Regions from separate parts of the Nocardioides sp. LS1 genome, predicted to be linked through region 2. Evidence: predicted binding sites of a transcription regulator. Region 2 holds the regulator's gene; each other region holds the start of a gene.
The links. The regulator LexA, encoded in region 2, represses DNA repair genes until DNA is damaged. The targets are predictions, from matches to a motif close to TCGAACANNTGTTCGA.
Positions count from the first base shown of each region.

Region 1 (6,646 bases), on a different contig from region 2:
ACGGCGCTGGCCTCCGACGACGCGGTCGCCGAGGGGATCCGGGCCGGCGCGAGCGCCTACATGACCAAGCCCTTCCGGCTGCTCGACCTCGGCAACCGGGTCGCGGAGCTGGTCGGCGACTGAGCGTTCGGTCACTCTCGCCCGGGCTGGCGATGCGGCGGCCACCACCCGTTTGGTGGAATGGCAGGTATGAGCGCCTCCCACCGCCCCCGCCAGGTCACCTTCGCGGCGGGGCTGATCATGACCGGGTCGGTGCTCGTGGTGCTGACGGCTTGGGAGCGGATCTCCGGCCTGCACACCCTGGAGACCCAGGACTCCGTCGAGAAGTTCCTGTCCACGCCGCCCGGCGACTCGCTCGGCCTGGGCGTCGAGGGCGTGCTGGGGATCCTCCGCGTCACCGGGATGATCGCGGCCGCCTGCGCCACCGCCACCGCGATCCTCGGCTTCCAGGTCCTCCAGCGCAGCCGCAGCGCCCGGGTGGGCCTGTCGATCCTGGCGTTGCCGGTCTTCGTGACCGGACTCCTCACCGGCGGTCTGATGTCCTCGATGGTCGCGGCCGCCTCCGTCATGCTGTGGCTGCCGCCGGCGCGCGACTGGTTCAACGGCCGCGAGGGGATGAAGCGGCTCACCGGCGAGGGTCTCCCCACAGGGCAGGTCCCACCGGGGGAGGTCCCACCGGGGCAGGTGCCGCCCGCCCCGCCGTTGTCGCCCACGACGTACGCCGATCCGTCGGGGCAGCCGCGCGCGATGCAGGGCTTCGGTGAGCCGGCGGGTCCCGGCGGCGTCGAGCAGTCCCTGCTGCCCGGGTCCCCGACCGACGTGTCGTCCCGGCCCTCGGCCGTGATGTGGGCCTGCCTGCTCGCGTGGGTGTGCTCGGGCCTGGCGATCGCGCTGATGGCGACGAGCGCGGCGATCCTGGCCGTCAGTCCCGGCGTCGTCTTCGACGAGCTGCACCGGCAGAACCCCGACCTCGCCGGCCAGGGGGTCTCCGACGACGCGCTGCGCATCGCGACGTTCGTGATGGTGGGCCTGGCGGTCATCTGGTGCGTGCTCGCGATCGTCCTGGGCGTCCTGGTCTGGCGCCGGGTGGCCTGGGCCCGCCGCGGGCTGGCCGTGTCGGCCTCGGCGGCGGCGGTCATGCTGCTGGTGGCCACGCTCGGCCAGCCGGTGCTGGTCCTGCCGCTCGCCGCGGCGGTGGTGACCCTGGCGCTGCTGGTCCGGCCCGACGTGAAGGCGTGGTTCGGGGCGACGCCTACGCAGTGAGGTCGGCGGCGGCCAGCCGCCGCAGCCCCTCCTCGATGATCGCCGGCTCCTTGCAGAACGCCCAGCGCACGAGGTGCCGCCCGGCCTCGACGTCGTCGTGGAAGACCTGGCTCGGGATCGCCACGACCCCGGCCCGCTCGGGCAGGGCGAGGCAGAACGCGAGCCCGTCCTCCCAGCCCAGCGCCGAGATGTCGGTCGTCGCGAAGTAGGTCCCCTCGGGCACCCGGACCTCGAGTCCCACGTCGGCGAGCCCCGCGCAGAGCAGGTCGCGTCGGCCCTGCAGGTCCCGCGCGAGCTGGGCGGGCCAGTCCGGGGCCTCGTCGAGCGCATGCGCCACGGCGGGCTGGAGCGGTGACCCGGACGTGAACGTCAGCCACTGCTTGGCCGCCAGCACGGCGCCCACGAGCTCGGCGGGCCCGGTCGCCCAGCCGACCTTCCAGCCCGTGAAGGAGTAGGACTTGCCGGCGCTCGACAGGGTCAGGGTGCGCTCGAACATGCCGGGCAGCGTCGCCAGCGGCACGTGCTCGTGGTGGCCGCTCGCGTCGCTGTAGACGAGGTGCTCGTAGACCTCGTCGGTGATCACGGTCAGGTCGTGCTCGATCGCGACGGCGGCGATGGCGCCCAGCTCCTCGCGGGTCAGGACCGTGCCGGTCGGGTTGTGCGGGGAGTTGACCAGCAGGAAGCGGGTCCGGTCGGTGACGGCCGCCCGCAGCTCGTCGGGGTCGAGGCGGAAGTCCGGGGCACGCAGGGTCACCGGACGGCGTACGCCTCCGGCCATCTGGATCATCGCGACGTAGGAGTCGTAGTAGGGCTCCAGCACGACCACCTCGTCGCCCGGGTTCACCAGCCCGAGCAGCGCCGCGGCGATCCCCTCGGTGGCCCCGGTGGTCACCACGACCTGGGAGTCGGGGTCGAGCTCGATGCCGTAGTGGCGCTGCTGGTGCCGGGCGACGGCCTGCCGCAGGGCGGGTACGCCGATCCCCGGTGCGTACTGGTTCTGCCCGGACTCCAGCGCCGCCACCGCCCGCGCGATCACCTCGGGCGGGCCGTCCACGTCGGGGAAGCCCTGGCCGAGGTTCACCGCCTGGGTGCGCACCGCGAGCGCCGACATCTGGCTGAAGATCGTGGGCGGGATGTCCTGCAGGCGAGAGGCGAGCATGACCCCGAGGGTAGCCATGGGACAGGATGGGGCGCGTGACCGCTGACGAGACCCTCGCCGCCGACATCGACGCCTGCTGCCGCCTGACCGGGGAGTTCACGCTCCGCTCCGGCCAGGTCGCCTCGGAGTACTTCGACAAGTACCTCTTCGAGTCCGACCCCGCGCTGCTCGCTCGCGTGGCCCGGCAGATGGTCGACCTGCTGCCCGCCGACACCGACCTGCTCGGCGGCCTCGAGCTCGGCGGCATCCCGATCGCGACGATGGTCAGCAGCCTGACCGGCACCCCGGCGCTCTTCGTGCGCAAGAAGGCCAAGGAGTACGGCACCTGCAAGCTCGCCGAGGGCCCGGACGTCGCCGGCCGCCGGGTGACGATCATCGAGGACGTCATCACCACCGGCGGCGCCGTACGCGACGCGACGCGGGCGCTGCGCGAGGCAGGCGCGATCGTCGAGGTCGTGGTCTGCGCGATCGACCGCAGCCCGGCAGGGGAGAACCCCCTCGCCGACGTGGGCCTCGAGGTCCGCCCGGTGCTCACCAAGGAGCAGCTGGACGCAGCGCGGGGCTGAGCCCTGAGGCGTCGGCCTATGTCCGCCTGGTGAAGGCGACCTTCCCGCCGGCCTGTGTGGTCATCGTGAACTTCGGGTCGTGCGCCCGGGCGTGGTGATGCGGGCAGAGGAGCATCCCGTCGGTGTTCGTCTCGCCGCCCAGGCTCCACGGGATCGGGTGGTGTCCGTGACACAGACCGGGCGGCCAGTCGCATCCCTGGGCGTTGCAGCCGCCCTGCTCGATTGCCATCGCGATTCGCTGGGACTCGCTGTGGAAGCGGCGCTTGCGGCCGAGATCGAGGACCTGGGACTTGCCGCCGAGGACGGCGGGGATGATCCCCGCCTCGCACGCCAGGCGGCGTGCTTGGCCGGCGGTGATCCGCTCTCCGGTGTCCAGCGACGCGGCTTTCAGGCCGCCCATCAGGGTGGAGATGTCCATGGTGACCACGACGGTGGCGTTGACACCGCCGGCCTTGGGGAGCTTCTTGGTGGGGTAGCGCTCGATCAGCTCGCAGAACGCCTGCCCCATCCGCTCGGCACTGGGCCTGCGTTCACCGAGCCCCCCGTCGACGGCGGCGCGGTGCTTCGGGGCAGCGAAGGCGAGCAGCGCCTTCTTCAGCATCGCGGCCTGGGCGGCCGGGAGGGTGAACCGGCCGTGGACCTTGCCGTGTCCGTCGTCGGTCATGGTCAGCTTGGTCGACATCGCGGCAGCGCGTTCTTCGTCCTCGAGCTGCTTGGCCTCGTGCGCCTCGGCCGCCTCGGGGTCGAGGAAGTCCAGGATCCGCCGGCCCAGCACCTTGAGTGCTTTGGCGTCGTGGTCGGCGGCGAACTTGATCAGCATCGCTTCGGCCTCGTCGCGGTGCTCGGCCGGGAGGACCTCGACGGCGTCGACGATCACCCGAGCCTGCTCCACGAGAACCTGACCGGCCGCGACCGCCGTACGGAGTGCGGGCCTTGTGGCCAGCGCGACGGCGAGCCGCATCTTCCCGTGCGCAGACGTCCGGGTCTGATGAGTCGCGTGCGCCCAGAAGTTGGTCGTCGACGTCGCCCCGACAGACTCCCCGACCCCGACGGCCTTGGCGTGCTCGGCGACCCGCATCTCGAGCTCGGCGAGCTGGGCGGACAGCCGCGTCACCGCGGTCAGCGTCGCAGCGGACTCGGCCGCATCCATCGACCAGAGCGACACATCCGCCAGCTCCGAGAGCTGTGACTGCATGGTCTCGACAGCGCGCGACACCTGGTGTCGAGGCGGCTGGGTGACCATCGCTGTCATGGATCAATTCCAGCAGGGACCACCGACAAAACCGCAGGCCAGAGCCCCTTTTCCAGCACGACAAAGGTAAAGAATCGAGGGAATTTTGAAACCTCGTTCGAGCGGTCGAGTGAAGAAGCCGAAGGCCGGGAAGCAAGGTCCGGAGGTACCTCGTGCGAACCCTGCGGTGACCAAGGAAATTCTAGAAATACGCGCCGAAGGCGCGAGGTCCCGCAGCGAAGCGTCGGCGCGCAACCAGCCCAGAGTCGCCGGCAGTTGCGCCGGCACCCACGTCAGCTCTCGGCGGAGGTCTGCACGCCCTCGGCGTCCTCGTCGTCCTCGTCGCTGCCACGGTGCCGCCAGCCCTCCCAGACGAGCGGGATGACGGTGAAGACGAGGATCGCGATCATCGCGTAGTCGATGTTGTTGCCGATCGAGGGGAAGGTCTGGCCGAGGAAGTAGCCCAGGCAGATGATGCTGACCACCCATGCCACGGCGCCGACGCCGCTCCAGGTGAAGAACCGGCGGCGCTCCATCTGCGTCACGCCGGCCACCACGGTGATGTAGGTACGCACGAACGGCACGAAGCGGCCGATGACCAGGGCCTTGCTGCCGTGCCGGTCGAAGAACGCGTCGGTCTTGTCGAGGTACTTCCGCTTGAGGAACCGGCCGTTGCGCTCGTAGAGCGGTGGACCGATCCGGCGGCCGATCTCGTAGCCGGAGACGTTGCCCAGGAACGCGACGGCGGCGAGCAGGATCGTGGCGACGACCAGCTCGACGAACGGGGTCCCGATCCCGAGCACGTCGATCTTCTCGCCCGCGATGAAGAGGCCGAGCGCGAAGAGCAGGGTGTCGCCGGGCAGGAACGGGAAGAAGAGCCCGCACTCGACGAAGATGATGCCGAGGCTGATCCAGATGAAGGCCCCGCCGAACTGCTGGAGGAGCCACTCGGGGTCCATCCAGGAGATGCCGAGGAGCAGGGGATGGAGGAGGAGGGCCAGCGTCACCCCCGTAGCGTATCGGCACCCGCCTGAAGCCAACCTGCCAAGCGGTCCGTAGCCTGACGCGCGTGCAGGACCAGGAGCCCAATGCGCCGTACGACCCGATGCCGCACGGTCCGGCCGAGGTCGGCGTCGGGCCGTGGGAGGGTCCGCTGCCGGAGGGGGACCAGTACGACGCCCAGCTGCTCGCCGAGGGCGACCGGCGCAACGTGGTCGACCGCTACCGCTACTGGTCGATGGAGGCGATCGTCGCCGACCTCGACACCCGCCGCCACGACTTCCACGTGGCGATCGAGAACTGGCAGCACGACTTCAACATCGGCACGATCGTGCGGTCGGCCAACGCCTTCCTGGCCGCCGAGGTGCACATCGTGGGCAACCGCCGGTGGAACCGGCGCGGCGCGATGGTCACCGACCGCTACCAGCACGTCCGGCACCACGCGACGGCTGCGGACCTGGCTGCCTACCTCCACGCCGCCGACGTGGCGCTGCTCGGCATCGACAACCTGCCGGGCTCCCTGCACCTCGAGACGATGACGGTGCCCCGCCGGGTCTGCTTCCTGTTCGGCCAGGAGGGCCCCGGCCTGTCCGAGGGCGCGCGCGAGGTCTGCGACGGGACGTTCTCGATCGCGCAGTTCGGATCGACGCGGTCGATCAACGCCTCGGCCGCGGCCGCGATCGCGATGCACACCTGGGTGCGGGAGTACGCCGACCTCGGTGGCGAGGCCGGCGACTCCCGCGGGGTCTGGAGGGGCTGAGTCGCGTCAGCTCGTCGTCTGCGAGTAGCAGACGACGAAGTGGTCGCCCAGCGACCACGACACGGCGCCCTGGGCGCTCCACCGCCAGTAGGCGGTGCCGGCGATGGCGGGGCAGCGGCGTTCTGCGGCGTGCTGGAGCTGCTGCTGCGACGGGTAGGCCTTCTGGTCGATCCGGAAGGTCCCGGCCGAGCGCCAGGCGTGCGTGCGGGCGCACGTCGTCTGGGCGTACTTGCCGGTCTCACAGCGCGCGACGGAGTCGGGCAGCGGCGGCTTCGGCAGGGCCGGGGTCGCGTCGGTCGGGAGGTTGACCAGCTCGGTGCCCCCGAGGAGCGCGACGTCGCAGCGGATCCAGCGTGCGCCGTGGTCGATCTCGGCCTGTGTGGGCTGGAAGTACAGCCAGGAGTACGCCGACCTGTCGCGCACCTTGTCGGTGCGCCCCAGGGTGGCCATGAAGGTCGGGATGCACTTGTGGGAGGCGATCTTGAAGAGCTTCGCCGCGGAGACGCTCCAGGAGACGCCCGCTGGCAGCTTGGCGACCTTGATGACGCGCGCGGTGTGGGCGCTGCTGCACGGCACCGGATCGGACGGGTCGGCCTTCTTCTGAGAGTGGGCCAGGTCGATGGCGTGGCAGTCGCCGAGGGCCGGCGCGTGATAGCCCGGCCCGGCCA
Region 1 is NZ_BIFF01000002.1:1,626,604-1,633,249, forward strand. It holds gene EJF31_RS12515 (PleD family two-component system response regulator) at 1-123, shown strand, start outside; gene EJF31_RS12520 (hypothetical protein) at 190-1,263, shown strand; gene EJF31_RS12525 (pyridoxal phosphate-dependent aminotransferase) at 1,253-2,422, opposite strand; gene pyrE (orotate phosphoribosyltransferase) at 2,458-2,988, shown strand; gene EJF31_RS12535 (HNH endonuclease signature motif containing protein) at 3,005-4,240, opposite strand; gene EJF31_RS12540 (DedA family protein) at 4,513-5,226, opposite strand; gene EJF31_RS12545 (TrmH family RNA methyltransferase) at 5,325-5,978, shown strand; gene EJF31_RS12550 (septum formation family protein) at 5,985-6,646, opposite strand, start outside.
Region 1: EJF31_RS12535 (HNH endonuclease signature motif containing protein) is a predicted target of LexA. The motif match lies at 4,326-4,341, and genes of this name have one in related genera.

Region 2 (6,646 bases):
CATCGTGCGGCCGCCCGGCGGCCGGCGCGCGGCGCGCTGAGCCCTGCCTGACATGGCCGGCTACTCGGGCACGCCCCTGGTCCGCAAGCTCGGGATCAAGGAGGGGCAGGTGCTCTTCCTCGACGGCCTGCCCTCGTTGGTGTCCCCCGACGTCGCGGCGCTGGCCCAGCCGGGCACGGCCGCGAGCGTCGTACGCCGCCTGCCGGCCCGCGCCGACGTGACGCTGACCTTCCACACCGAGCTCGCCGCGCTGACCCGCCGGCTGCCGACACTCTTCGAGCGCACCAGCACGGCCGGGATGGTGTGGGTCTGCTGGCCCAAGAAGGCGGCCCAGCGCTCGGCCCGCAACCCCCACGGGCCGGTCTCGGACCTCGACGAGAACACGGTGCGCGGCCTCGGCCTCGAGCTCGGGTTCGTGGACGTGAAGGTCGCCGCGCTCGACGAGGTCTGGTCGGGGCTGAAGTTCGTGCGGCGGGTGGCGGACCGGTAGGTCCGGCGTGAGCCGGGGATGCAGCGAGGGCGGGACTCGATGAGTCCCGCCCTCGTCTTCCCCTGCTCCGTCAGCCGGGGTCGAGGCGGCTGACGAAAGTCTGTGTGCGTCAGTCGACGATCGGCACGCGCAGGCGCTGGCCGGCGGCGACGAGCGCGGAGTCGAGGGCGTTGAGGTCCTCGATCTGGGCGATCATGGCGCGGACGTCACCATCGGGGGCGAGGTCGGAGGCGATGTCCCAGAGGGTGTCGCCGGTGCCGACCATGACCACCCGGGTCGAGGTGGGGGCGCCGGGGTGCTCGGTGGCGGCGGAGCGGGCTCCGCCGAGCAGGGCACCGACGGTGAGCACGACGAGCAGCGCCGCCAGGAGCACCACGGTGCGGCCGCGGCGGGTCAGCCGGACCTCGCCGGAGCGGGGACGCGCCGGGGCGAACGTGGGGTTGATCGTCATGGTGCTCATCGGGACCTCCTGGGGAAGTGGCGGTCAGCCATCGGTGCCTGTCCGTCGAAGAGATGTCTATCGGCGGCCGCCGACAGTCCTGGTCGGGCTGTCTGGTCCACCGATTCGATCAAGCATTCGATCGAACACATGTGCGACGTTAGAGCAGGTGTTCGAACGAGCGCAAGAGGCGCGCCGAACATTTGTTCGAACGGGTACTAGGACCACGCGCCTCCCACCACCACCCCCGGATGGCTCGGACGGGGCATGCCCGAGCCCCGAGGCCGCGAGTAGAGAGGGAACGACCGCCAGCCCCCTCAACGACAAGGACCCCCGCATGTCGTCTTCACGCACCTCAGCCAGCCCAGCCCGCGGCCGCACGCTCCCCGTGCTGCTCGCGGCCCTCGTCCTGATCGGCGGAGCCAACGTCGCGGCGTACGCCGCCAACGGCCACCCGCTCCTGCTCGGTAGCAGCAACTCGGCCACCAGCCCGACCACCCTGAAGAACACCGGCAACGGACCGGCGCTCGTCCTCAAGAGCAAGGCCAACGCGCCCTCGCTGGCCGTGTCGTCGAAGAAGCGGGTCGCCCGCCTCAACGCCGACCAGGTCGACGGCTTCAACGCCTCCAACCTGCAGTCGCGGGTCTGGAACTACACCGTCCCCTCGACCAGCTCGTCGAGCTCCGCCAGCGTCGCGTTCCCGGGCCTGCCGGCGGGCCGCTACCTCATGAGCTACAGCCTCGTCCTCAACGCGAGCGGGCAGCCCATCTGCTTCAGCCGCGACGCGACGATGACCGCCCTGGGGCTGACCTACGCCGTGCAGAGCAGCGGCTTCTGGACCGCCAGCAACACGATGCTCGTCGACACGACCGCCGGGCCGATCACGCTGGACTGCATCGGGGCCGGCATGTCGCTCTACACGGTCTCCGGCGACGCGGCCTCCACCGTCGCGTTCAGCCGCGTCGACCGGGCCGACGCGGCGACCAGCGCGCGGCACGCACCCCCGGGCGCCCGGCACCAGGGACCGGCCACGCGCCGCTGAACCGACCCGCTCAGGCGCCGGCGGACTTCTTCAGGGCCCGCCGGCCCTGGGCGGCGAACAGGCTGATCCCGCGCGCACTGACCGACGGCGCCAGCGCCGAGGCCCGTACGACGCCCCCGCGCCAGCCGGGCACCGCCCGGATCACTCGGTGGCTGCCGACCAGCGCGACGGCCTCGTCGGCGACCTCGTCGACGGTGAGGATCCGGCCACCGGAGTGGACCAGGAGGTTGCCCAGCCCCCCGGGCGTCTGCGCGTCGAGCATCGCGGTCTTGACCCCGTCGGGGCAGATCGCGTGGACCCGCACGTTCTTGGGCGTCTCGGCGTCGCCCGACATGGTCAGCGAGACGATCGCGGCCTTCGTGGCGGCGTACAGGCTGTAGCCCGGGACCGGCCCGAGTCCCGCGAGCGAGGCGGTGTTGACAACGTCGCCGCCGGCCTCGCCGAACGCCTCGAGCGCGGCGCGCATCCCCCATACGACGCCCATCAGGTTGACGTCGACCAAGCGTCGTACGGCGTCGTCGGAGAGCTCCGACAGCGTGCCGTCGTCGCCGACGCCGGCGTTGTTGAACCACGCGGTCAGGACGCCGTGGCGGGCCGCCTCCGCGACCGCGGCCGCATGCCCGGCGGGGTCGCGCACGTCGTGGGCGATGCCGGCCGCGGCGCCGATCTCGGCGGCCGTGCGGGCCGCGCCCTCGCCGTCGACGTCGGTGACCACGACCCGGTGGCCGCGGGCGACCATCCGCTCCGCGATGCCGCGGCCGATCCCGCGGGCTCCGCCGGTGACGACACAGCTGGTGTGGACAGGCGGTGCAGACATGGGCGAGGAAGGCTGGGCGGCAGGCATGCCGGGAGTCAACCAGATCCGCGAATTCGCCGATCCCGATGTCCCACCCGGCGTACGGTGCCCCGGTGACCCCCGTGCTTGCTGATCCGCGGGTGGCTCCGGTCGAGGACAACCTCATGGAGTTCCTGCGGGTGACGGCCTCCAACCCTTCCTTCGGGACCGAGGGTGCCGCCGACCTCCACACCTGGCACACCACCGTGCCGCACCCCGTCTTCAACGGCATCGCCGGCGCGCGCTTCGCACCCGGCGAGGAGCTGCGCCGCACCCGCGAGGTGCTGGCGGCGTACGTCGGCCGCGGACTCCCCTTCCTGTGGTGGGGCTCCCCCTCCACGATGACGGCCGAGATCGCCGACGTGCTCGTCGCCGCCGGCATGCTGCGCGACGAGACGCCCGGCATGCACCGCGTCCTCGACGGGCCGGTGCCGATGGCGCCGCCCGGACCCGGCGTCCGGATCCACGTCGTGGGCCCGGAGTGCCACGCGGCCACCGCGCGGGTGATGACCGAGGGCTTCGGCTTCCCGGCCGAGCTGGCCGGCCCGATCGTGGAGATGATGGCGCCCTTCGACGCGGCACATCTCCTCACCGTGCTCGCCACGGTCGACGGCCAGCCCGTCGCCTGCGGCACCGCCTGGCTCACCGGCCGCACCGCCGGCCTCTACAACATCACCACGCTCGAGGCCGCGCGCGGCCGCGGGATCGGGTACGCCGTCACCGCGACGCTGCTCGAGATGGCACGTGACCGGGGCTGCACCGAGGCGATCCTGCACGCCACCGAGATGGGCCGGCCGGTCTACGAGCGGCTGGGCTTCGAGGAGGTCTGCCGGATGCCGATGTTCGTGTGGGTGCCCCAGCTCTGACCGCGTCGTGGCGCCCCTCTCCGGCGCGACACGCTGTTCGAACAGATGTTTGAACAGGCGGGCCGACATGGCTACGGTGGGAACACCGGCCCGGGGTGCGTCCCCCGGGCGCACCGCCGTACACCGGAAGGCACCGCCATGGCCACGAAGAAGACGGGCGACGACTCCCCCACCAAGCCTGCCCGGGGTCGAGTCGCCGAGCTGCCCGACGGTCCCCCGGACGCCCACGGCCTGACCCCGCGGCAGCAGCGGGTCCTGGCCCACATCAAGGAAGCCATCGAGAAGCGCGGCTACCCGCCCAGCATGCGCGAGATCGGCGAGGCGGTCGGGCTCACCAGCTCCTCCAGCGTGGCCCACCAGCTCAAGGTGCTCGAGGAGAAGGGCTTCCTCAAGCGCGACCCCAACCGGCCGCGCGCGCTCGAGGTGTTCCTGCCCGAGGTGATGAAGGCACGGCGCTCGATCTCCTCGGCCGACGAGTCGACGTACGACGAGACCGGCGTTGGCGACGCCATGCCCGCAGCCTCCTACGTGCCGATGGTCGGCCGGATCGCCGCCGGCGGTCCGATCCTGGCCGAGGAGCGGGTCGAGGCGCTCTTCCCGCTGCCCCAGGAGCTGGTCGGCGACGGCACCCTCTTCATGCTCGAGGTCGTCGGTGACTCGATGATCGACGCGGCCATCTGCAGCGGCGACTACGTCGTGATCCGCCAGCAGCCGACCGCCAGCAACGGCGAGATCGTGGCCGCGATGATCGACGGCGAGGCCACCGTCAAGACCTTCCAGCGCAAGGACGGCAAGGTCTGGCTGCTGCCCCACAACGACGCCTACGAGCCCATCGACGGCACCCACGCGACGATCCTCGGCAAGGTCACCGCGATCCTGCGTCGGGTCTGATCGGAGGCATGATCGGGGTCCGGTAGCCTTCGGACCGGAAATCCTCACGAACCCCCGAGATAAATCCCGGGAACATTTCGGGGTGATTCCGTATTTTGTTACATGTGGGAACGACTGAGGGTGGGGGTATGTCTGTGACTGCCCTGCGCCGACGCCACCCGCAGATCGTGCGGGGCGTGCTCGAGATCGTCCTCATCCTGGCCCTCTGGGTGGGCTACAGCCTGTCCCGGCTCGTCGCCGACACCGCGATGGGGCCGGCCATGCACCGAGCCCACGAGCTGCTCCGCTTCGAGACCGTGCTCGGCATCCACTGGGAGGTGCCGCTCAACGAGCTGTTCACCAACCACCAGGTGATCGGACTGCTCGGCTCCTACTGGTACGCATCCCTCCACTACGTCGTCACCGCCGCGGTGCTGCTCTGGCTCTACCGGCTCGGCACCCGTGTCTATGCCCCGGCCCGCCGGGCGCTGGTGATCGGCACCCTCCTCGGGCTCGCGGCCTACCTGGTGATGCCGACGGCACCGCCGCGCTTCATCACGGGCTACGTCGACGTCCTCTCCCTGCACGCCTCCGACGGCTGGTGGGCCTCCGACGCCTCCGCGCCGCGCGGGCTCGGCGGGCTGACCAACGAGCTGGCCGCCTTCCCGTCGCTGCACGCCGGCTGGGCCCTGTGGGTCGCCATCTCGCTGCAGCGCCACGCCCGCCACCGGTGGGTCCGCGCCCTCGGCTGGACCTACGCCGTCGGCACCGGCGTCGTCATCATCGGCACCGGCAACCACTGGGTCATCGACGTGCTGGTGGGCTACCTCGTCATCGCCGCCGGCTGGGCCGCTGCCGAGTGGGCGCCGCGGATCCCCGTCCTCCTCTCCGCGCCCGCCGCCCGGCCGATGCCGGCCGCCGCGGCTCCGTTGCCCACCCCGGCCGCCCGCGGCCGTCGCGACTGACACGCGCCACCCCGGGGTGACCTGCGGGTGAACGGACGGTGCTCACACCGTCGATCCGGAACACGCCCGGCGCTGGCTCGTTGGGCCTCTCGTGAGCTCTCCCCGTGACATTGCTTCTGCCCAGCCCCTGACCTCCCGCCCCGTCGGTCGACGTACGGTCCTGGCCACCGGCACCGTCGGGGCCGTCGGCGTGGCCGCGGTCTCCTCGCCGCTGGCGACGGCCGCCCCGGCAGTAGCCGCGTCACGGGCCGCGGGCGACGGCACGGTGTTCGCGCACGGCGTCGCCTCGGGCGACCCGCTGCCCGACGGGGTCGTGCTGTGGACCCGGGTGACGCCGACCGCGGCGAGCACCCCCGGCTCCGGCGCGGGCCCGAAGGTCACGGTCCGCTGGGAGGTGGCGCGCGACGCAGGCTTCCGCGACGTCGTACGCCGTGGCCGCTTCGAGACCGGCCCGAGCCGCGACCACACCGTCAAGGTCGACGTGCGCGGCCTGCGGCCCGCCACGGCCTACCACTACCGCTTCCACCTCGGCGACGCCACGAGCCGGGTCGGCCGCACCCGCACCGCTCCCGCCCACGACGCGACGCCGGACCACCTGCGCTTCGGCGTCGTCTCGTGCGCCAACCTGCAGGCCGGCTGGTTCAGCGCCTACCGCGGGCTCGCGGCGCGCGACGACCTGGACGCGGTGGTGCACCTGGGCGACTACCTCTACGAGTACGGCCCCGGCGAGTACGGCTACGGCCAGTCGGACGAGGACATCCGCACGCACGAGCCCGCGCACGAGATGCTCTCGCTGGCCGACTACCGGCAGCGGCACGCGCAGTACAAGCGCGACCGCGACCTGCAGGACGCGCACGCGAAGTTCGCCTGGATCGTGACCTGGGACGACCACGAGGTCGCCGACAACCAGTGGAAGAACGGCGCGGTCAACCACAACCCCGGCGAGGGCGACTACAAGGCGCGTCGGGCGCGGGCGCACCGGGCGTACGACGAGTGGATGCCCGCGCGGCTCGACGGCACCGCCGCGCTGGGGGACGGCGACCGGCTCTACCGGCGGCTGCGCTTCGGCACGCTGGCCGAGCTGAGCCTGCTCGACCTGCGCACCCACCGCGACCAGCAGGTCGAGACCACCCCCACCC
Region 2 is NZ_BIFF01000005.1:633,487-640,132, forward strand. It holds gene EJF31_RS17245 (hypothetical protein) at 1-40, shown strand, start outside; gene EJF31_RS17250 (DUF3052 domain-containing protein) at 53-490, shown strand; gene EJF31_RS17255 (LysM peptidoglycan-binding domain-containing protein) at 600-950, opposite strand; gene EJF31_RS17260 (hypothetical protein) at 1,267-1,971, shown strand; gene EJF31_RS17265 (SDR family oxidoreductase) at 1,982-2,788, opposite strand; gene EJF31_RS17270 (GNAT family N-acetyltransferase) at 2,881-3,672, shown strand; gene lexA (transcriptional repressor LexA) at 3,811-4,563, shown strand; gene EJF31_RS17280 (phosphatase PAP2 family protein) at 4,692-5,507, shown strand; gene EJF31_RS17285 (alkaline phosphatase) at 5,599-6,646, shown strand, end outside.

Region 3 (6,646 bases), on a different contig from region 2:
AAGGCCGGCGTCATCGGACTCACCCTGCAGCTGGTCGTCGAGGGCGGGCCGCACGGCATCCGCGCCAACGTGATCAGCCCCGGCATGACCGAGACCCCCAACACCGCGCCGCTGCTCGCCGACCCGCCTGAGCGGATGCGCCGCGTCGTGCTCGACCGCATCCCGCTGGGCCGACACGGCCAGCCGGGGGACGTCGTCAACGCCGCGATCTTCCTGGCCTCCGACGAGTCCTCGTGGATCAGCGGCACCAACATCGTCATCGACGGAGGCGGCTCGGTCCTCGGCTGAGCAACGTCGTACGTCCAAGGAGAGAGAGAAGACCATGAGCCACCTCAACGAGCACGGCATCACCCACCTGCGCCACGTCGACCTGGCGGTGACCGACTTCGAGACCCAGCGCACCTTCTACCGCGACACCTGGGGCCTCACCGAGGTCGGCAAGGACGGCGACCTGTCGTACTTCGCGGCCGAGGGCTCCCCCGAGCAGTACGTCGTCCGCCTCCGCGGCGGTGACGAGAAGCGGCTCGACCTGATCTCCTTCGGTGCCGAGAGCGCGCAGGCCGTGGACACGCTGGCGCAGAAGCTCGGCACCGAAGGAATCCAGCTCGTCAGCGAGCCCGGCCAGCTGCAGACCGCCGGTGGCGGCTACGGCTTCCGGTTCTTCGACGTCGACGGGCGGACCATCGAGATCTCCAGCGACGTGGAGACCCGCCAGCACCGCGCGATCGAGGAGGGCGAGGCGATCCCGGTGCGGATCTCGCACGCCGTGATGAACTCCAACGACCCCAATCGCACGCGCGACTTCTACGCCAACACCCTCGGCTTCAAGCTCTCGGACACGCTCTGGAGCGAGCACATGGGCGAGATGATGCACTTCATGCGGTGCAACGACTGGCACCACAGCCTGGCGATCGCCAAGGGCCCGCACACGTCGGTGCACCACGTGTCGTTCGAGATGCGCGGCCTCGACGAGTACATGCGCGGCACCGGCCGCGTGATGCGCGCCGGCGTGAAGAAGATCTGGGGGCCGGGTCGGCACAACGCCGGCAACAACACGTTCTCCTACTTCCTGGACCCCAGCGGCAACACGATGGAGTACACGACCGAGCTCGAGAAGATCGAGACCGACGAGTGGCACCCCAGCCTCTACGACATCGCCGACCCGATGACCCAGGACGTCTGGGGCACCTCCGACCCGATGTCGGAGATCATCGCCCGCGACTCGTTCAACGACCCCGACAAGGGCGTCTTCGTCGCCCCGCCGGTCTGATGCCGGACCTCGCAGGCAAGGTCGTCGTCGTCACCGGCGCGGCCCGGGGACAGGGTGCGGCCGAGGTCGAGGCCCTGGCCCGGGCGGGCGCGACGGTGTTCGCCACCGACGTGCTGTCCGGGGAAGGTGCGGCGCTGGCGAAGGGGCTGGTGGCCGAGGGCCTCGACGTGGAGTACGTCGACCTCGACGTCACGTCCCTTGCCGACTGGGGCGCGCTCGCCGACCGGCTCCGTCGAGGACCTGGCCGCGTCGACGGGCTGGTCAACAACGCCGGCGTCGCGGCCCGCGAGCGGCTGCCGCACGTCTCGCTCGACGCGTGGCACCGCACGTTCGACATCAACGTGACCGGGCCGCTGCTGGGCATCCAGGCGCTCGTGCCGCTGATGCCGCCGGGCTCCTCGATCGTCAACATCTGCTCGGTCGCCGCGATGGCCGGGCACGCGGCAGCGGCGTACACCTCGAGCAAGTGGGCGCTGCGCGGTCTGACTCGTACGGCGTCCCTCGAGCTCGGCGCACAAGGCATCCGTGTCAACGCCGTGATGCCGGGCCTGGTCGACACGCCCCTGATGGCGTCGGCCTCGCCGGCCTTCACCGACGCGGCCCTCGCCGAGATCCCGCTCGGCCGGGTCGGCCTGCCGGCGGACATCGCGCCGACCATCGTGTTCCTGCTGTCGGACGACGCGGCCTACTACAACGGCGCCGAGATCGTCATCGACGGCGGCCTGACCGCCCACGTCTCGCACAAGGGGATCGCCGACGCGACGCGGAGCGCTACCGTCACGGCGTGAAGCGTCTCCTCAACGCCGTCGTGCATGCTGCCTGGCGCTGGGTCGACCGTGCCGGCGAGATCGTGCCGGGCACGCGTGCGGCCGAGGCCTTCGGGACGTTCGGCGCCGGCAGCAGCATCGGCTTTCCCCCGGCCACGCTCCTCAACACCGGCTCGATCCATGTCGGGGAGGACACGCTGATCGGGCGGCAGGTGACGCTGAGCGTCGGCTACGGCCCGGGCGACACCGACGTCCCCGCACGCGCCCTCGTGATCGGCGCCCGCTGCGTCCTCGGCGCCCGGACCAGCATCACCGCCCACTCCTCGATCGAGCTCGGCGACGCGGTGTGGTGCGGGCAGGGCGTCTTCGTCACCGACGCCAGCCACGGCTACCAGGACCCGACCCGCCCGATCGGCGAGCAGCTCGGGCCCCATCAACCGGTGCGGATCGGGTCCGGATCGTGGATCGGCCACGCGGCGGTCATCCTCCCCGGCGCGCAGATCGGCCGGAACGTCGTCGTGGCGGCCGGTGCGGTCGTCCGCGGCGAGGTGCCCGACCACTCCGTCGTCGCCGGCAACCCGGCCCGGGTGGTCCGGCACCTCGAGCCCGGCGTCGGCTGGGTCGGCACCGGGGGCGACGTACGGCCGGTGCTGGATGCGCTCTGATCAGGCCTGCTGCTTCACGTACGCCGCGTAGACCCCGGCGCTCGGCTTGGGAGTGCGCTCGAACGTCTGGCGGTCGACCGCGTGCAGGCCGAGCTGGTGGCCGTAGCCGAAGACCCACTCGAAGTTGTCCATGAGCGTCCAGTGGCAGTAGCCGAGGACCGGCACGCCCTCCTCGATCACCTCGAGCAGCCCGGCCAGGGACGGCTCGATGAAGGCGGTGCGGAGGGCGTCGTCGTCGGTGGACATGCCGTGCTCGGTGACCAGGACAGGCACACCGGTCGCCTCGTGCGCGTAGCGGACCGAGCCGGCCAGCGAGAGCGGCTCGATGGCGCTGCCCATCTGGTTGACCGGGACGCCGTCGGCGGGCGGGATGGGGCCGGACCCGTCGTACGGGATCCGCTCGTAGTTCTGGACGCCGACGTAGTCGTCGTCGCGGGCCAGCTCCAGCCAGCGCTCGTAGACCTCGGCGCGCTTGCGGTCACGGACCGAGGCGTCGTCGCCGACGACCACGTCGTCGACGATCGCGAGGGACAGCCCCACCGGCAGGTCCGCGCGGCGGGCCTTGATCGCGGCGCGGGCCGCGACGTGGCCGGCGGCCATGCCGTCGGCGAAGGCGTCCATCTCCTCGGGCAGCATCACGTTGGCCAGGCGGTACGCCGGCACGCCGGTCGCCTCGGTGGCCGCCTCGAGCGTCGTCCGCTCGAGCTGGCGGACGAAGTCCGGGAGGGCGATCCAGCTCAGCAGGCGGGTGAGGTTGGGCTCGTTCATGGTGACCGCGACCGCGATCCTGTCGCCGAACCGCGCCATGAGCGCGTCGCAGTAGCGGGCGAAGAGGGCCGGCGCCTCGGGGTCGAGCCAGCTGCCGCGCATCGCGAACCAGTGCGGCGACGTGAAGTGGTTGAACGTGACGATCGGGGCCATCCCGACCTCCAGGCACCGGTCCACGATCGCCTCGTAGTGGTCCAGCTCCTGCTCGGAGAACGTGCCCTCCTCCGGCTCGACCCGCGCCCACTCGACCGAGAAGCGGTAGGCGTTGAGACCCATGCCCTTGGCCAGGTCGATGTCCTCGCGCCACAGCTCATAGCCGTTGCAGGCCTTGCCGGAGGGCTCGCTGAACACCGACGGCACCACCTGCTCGGCGAACCAGGTGTCGCTGTTGGTGTTGTCGCCCTCGACCTGGTGGCCGGCGGCGGCGACGCCCCAGAGGAAGTCGGACGGGAAGGTGCGATCGGTCATGGACCCAGCATTCGGGCTGGCTCGATCGTGCGGAACGTGGCATCGGCGATACCTGCCATCAGCGGCATGTGCGTGCCTGCGCGCCGAGGCTTCGCTGCGGGACCTCGCGCCTTCGGCGCGTAGTTTTCAGATTTCCTTGGTCGCCGCAGGATTCGCACGAGGTGCCTCCGGGCCCTGATTCCCGGCTTTCGGTCGCTTGGCTCGACCGCTCGATCGAGGTTTCAAAATTCTCTCGATTCTTTACTTTTCTCGGTCCACAATAGGGGCTCTGGCCTGCGGTTTTGTCGGTGGGCCCTGCTGGAATTGACCCATGACAGCGATGGTCACCCAGCCGCCTCGACACCAGGTGTCACGCGCTGTCGAGGCCATGCAGTCGCAGCTTGCGGACCTGGCCGATGTGTCGCTCTGGTCGATGGATGCGGACGAGTCCGCGGCGACGCTGACGGCGGTGACGCGGCTGTCCGCTCAGTTGGCGGAGCTGGAGATGCGGGTCGCCGAGCACGCCAAGACCGTCGGCGTCGGGGACTCCGTCGGCGCGACCTCGACCACGAACTTCTGGGCCCATGCCACCCACCAGACCCGGACCGCGGCGTACGGGAAGATGCGGCTCGCGGTCGCGCTCGCCGCCCGGCCCGCGTTGCGTACGGCGGTCGCCGCCGGGGACGTCCTGGTGGACCAGGCGCGGGTGATCGTGGATGCGGTCGAGGTGCTCCCGGCCGAGCATCGCGACGAGGCGGAGGCAATGCTGATCAAGTTCGCCGCCGACCATGACGCGCAGGCGTTGAAGAAGCTGGGTCGCCGGATCCTGGAGTTCCTGGACCCCGAGGCCGCCGAGGCCCACGAGGCCAAGCAGCTCGAGGACGAGGAGCGTGACGCCGCCCGGTCCACGAAACTCACGATGACCGACGATGGCCACGGCAAGGTGCACGGACGGTTCACGTTGCCCTCGGCGCAGGCCGCGATGCTGAAGAAGGCGCTGCTGGCATTCGCGGCCCCGAAGCACCGCGCCGCGGTCGACGGTTCACTTGGAGAACGTCGGCCGTCGGCGGAGCGGATGGGACAGGCCTTCGTCGAGCTCATCGAGCGCTACCCCACCAAGAAGCTCCCCAAGGCTGGCGGCGTCAGTGCCACCGTCGTGGTCACCATGGACATCTCCACGCTGATGGGCGGCCTGAGAGCCGCCTCGTTGGACACCGGTGAGCGGATCACCGCCGGCCAGGCCCGCCGCCTCGCCTGTGAAGCAGGGATCATCCCCGCCGTGCTCGGTGGGAAGTCCCAGGTCCTCGACCTCGGCCGCAAGCGCCGCTTCCACACCGAGTCCCAGCGGATCGCGATGGCCATCGAGCAGGGTGGCTGCAACGCCGAGGGCTGTGACTGGCCGCCCGGCCTGTGTCACGGCCACCACCCCATCCCCTGGAGCGAGGGCGGCGAGACCAACAAAGACGGCATGCTGCTCTGCCCGCACCACCACGCCCGGGCCCATGACCCGAAGTTCACGATGACCAAACAGGCCGGCGGGAAGGTCGCCTTCACCAGGCGGACATAGGCCGCCTGCCCAATCCTTGGGTGTCGCCACGCACCGGATGGGTGGACGCTGAGGGTCGTGCACGAGATCAAGATCGCGCCCGCGGACGTGGACCGCCTCACCGGGCTGCTCTCACGCGAGCGCAAGGACCAGTTCGACGCGGTGGCTGCGGGTGCGCGCGAGTTCCTCGGGGGCCGCGTCGTCTGGAACGTCAACGCGACCGCCCACGGCGGCGGGGTGGCGGAGATGCTGCAGACGCTGCTGGCCAATGCGCGGGGGGTCGGCGTCGACACCCGGTGGCTGGTGCTGACGGGGAGCCCGGAGTTCTTCGCGATCACCAAGCGCCTGCACAACGTGCTGCACGGGGAGCCGGGGGACGGGGGAGAGTTGGGCGCCGCGGAGCACGCCGTGGTCGCGGAGGCGTTGCGGCCCGACCTCGCGGACATGGCGTCCCTGGTGAAGCCGGATGACGTCGTCCTGCTCCACGACCCGCAGACCGCGGCGATGGTCGGGCCGCTGCGCGAGACCGGGGCGAAGGTGGTCTGGCGCTGCCACATCGGTCGTGACACCCCCAACGCGCTGACCGACCTGGGCTGGGCCTTCCTGCGGCCGCTGATCGAGGCGGCGGACGCCTTCGTCTTCTCGCGCCGCAACTACGTCCCCGGGTGGATGGGGTGGGAGAAGGTGCACATCATCACGCCCTCGATCGACCCGTTCAGCGCCAAGAACGCACCGCTCTCCGACGCCGACGCGGAGGCGACGCTCGGTTACGCCGGGCTGCTCGACGGGGCCCGTGACCCCCGAGCCCTCACCTTCGCCAAGCGCAACGGCACCGTCGGGACCACGCGGCCGCATCGGGGCCTGGACCTCACCGGGGGCACGATCCCGTGCGAGGCGCGGCTCGTGGTGCAGATCAGCCGGTGGGACCGCCTCAAGGACATGACCGGCGTGATGCAGGGATTCGCCGACGCGGGTCTCCCCGACGACGTACACCTCCTCCTGGTCGGACCCGAGGTGTCCGGCGTCTCGGACGACCCCGAGGGATCGGGCGTGCTGGTGGAGTGCCGGAGCAGGTGGGACGGCCTGGCTCCCGAGCAGCAGAGCCGCGTGCACCTGGTCTGCCTGCCGATGGACGACGTCGACGAGAACGCCCACCTCGTCAACGCCCTCCAGCGCCGCGCCT
Region 3 is NZ_BIFF01000002.1:953,150-959,795, reverse strand. It holds gene EJF31_RS09485 (SDR family NAD(P)-dependent oxidoreductase) at 1-288, shown strand, start outside; gene EJF31_RS09480 (VOC family protein) at 323-1,270, shown strand; gene EJF31_RS09475 (SDR family NAD(P)-dependent oxidoreductase) at 1,270-2,058, shown strand; gene EJF31_RS09470 (DapH/DapD/GlmU-related protein) at 2,055-2,702, shown strand; gene EJF31_RS09465 (glycoside hydrolase family 1 protein) at 2,703-3,938, opposite strand; gene EJF31_RS09460 (HNH endonuclease signature motif containing protein) at 4,306-5,484, shown strand; gene EJF31_RS09455 (glycosyltransferase) at 5,542-6,646, shown strand, end outside.
Region 3: EJF31_RS09460 (HNH endonuclease signature motif containing protein) is a predicted target of LexA. The motif match lies at 4,140-4,155, and genes of this name have one in related genera.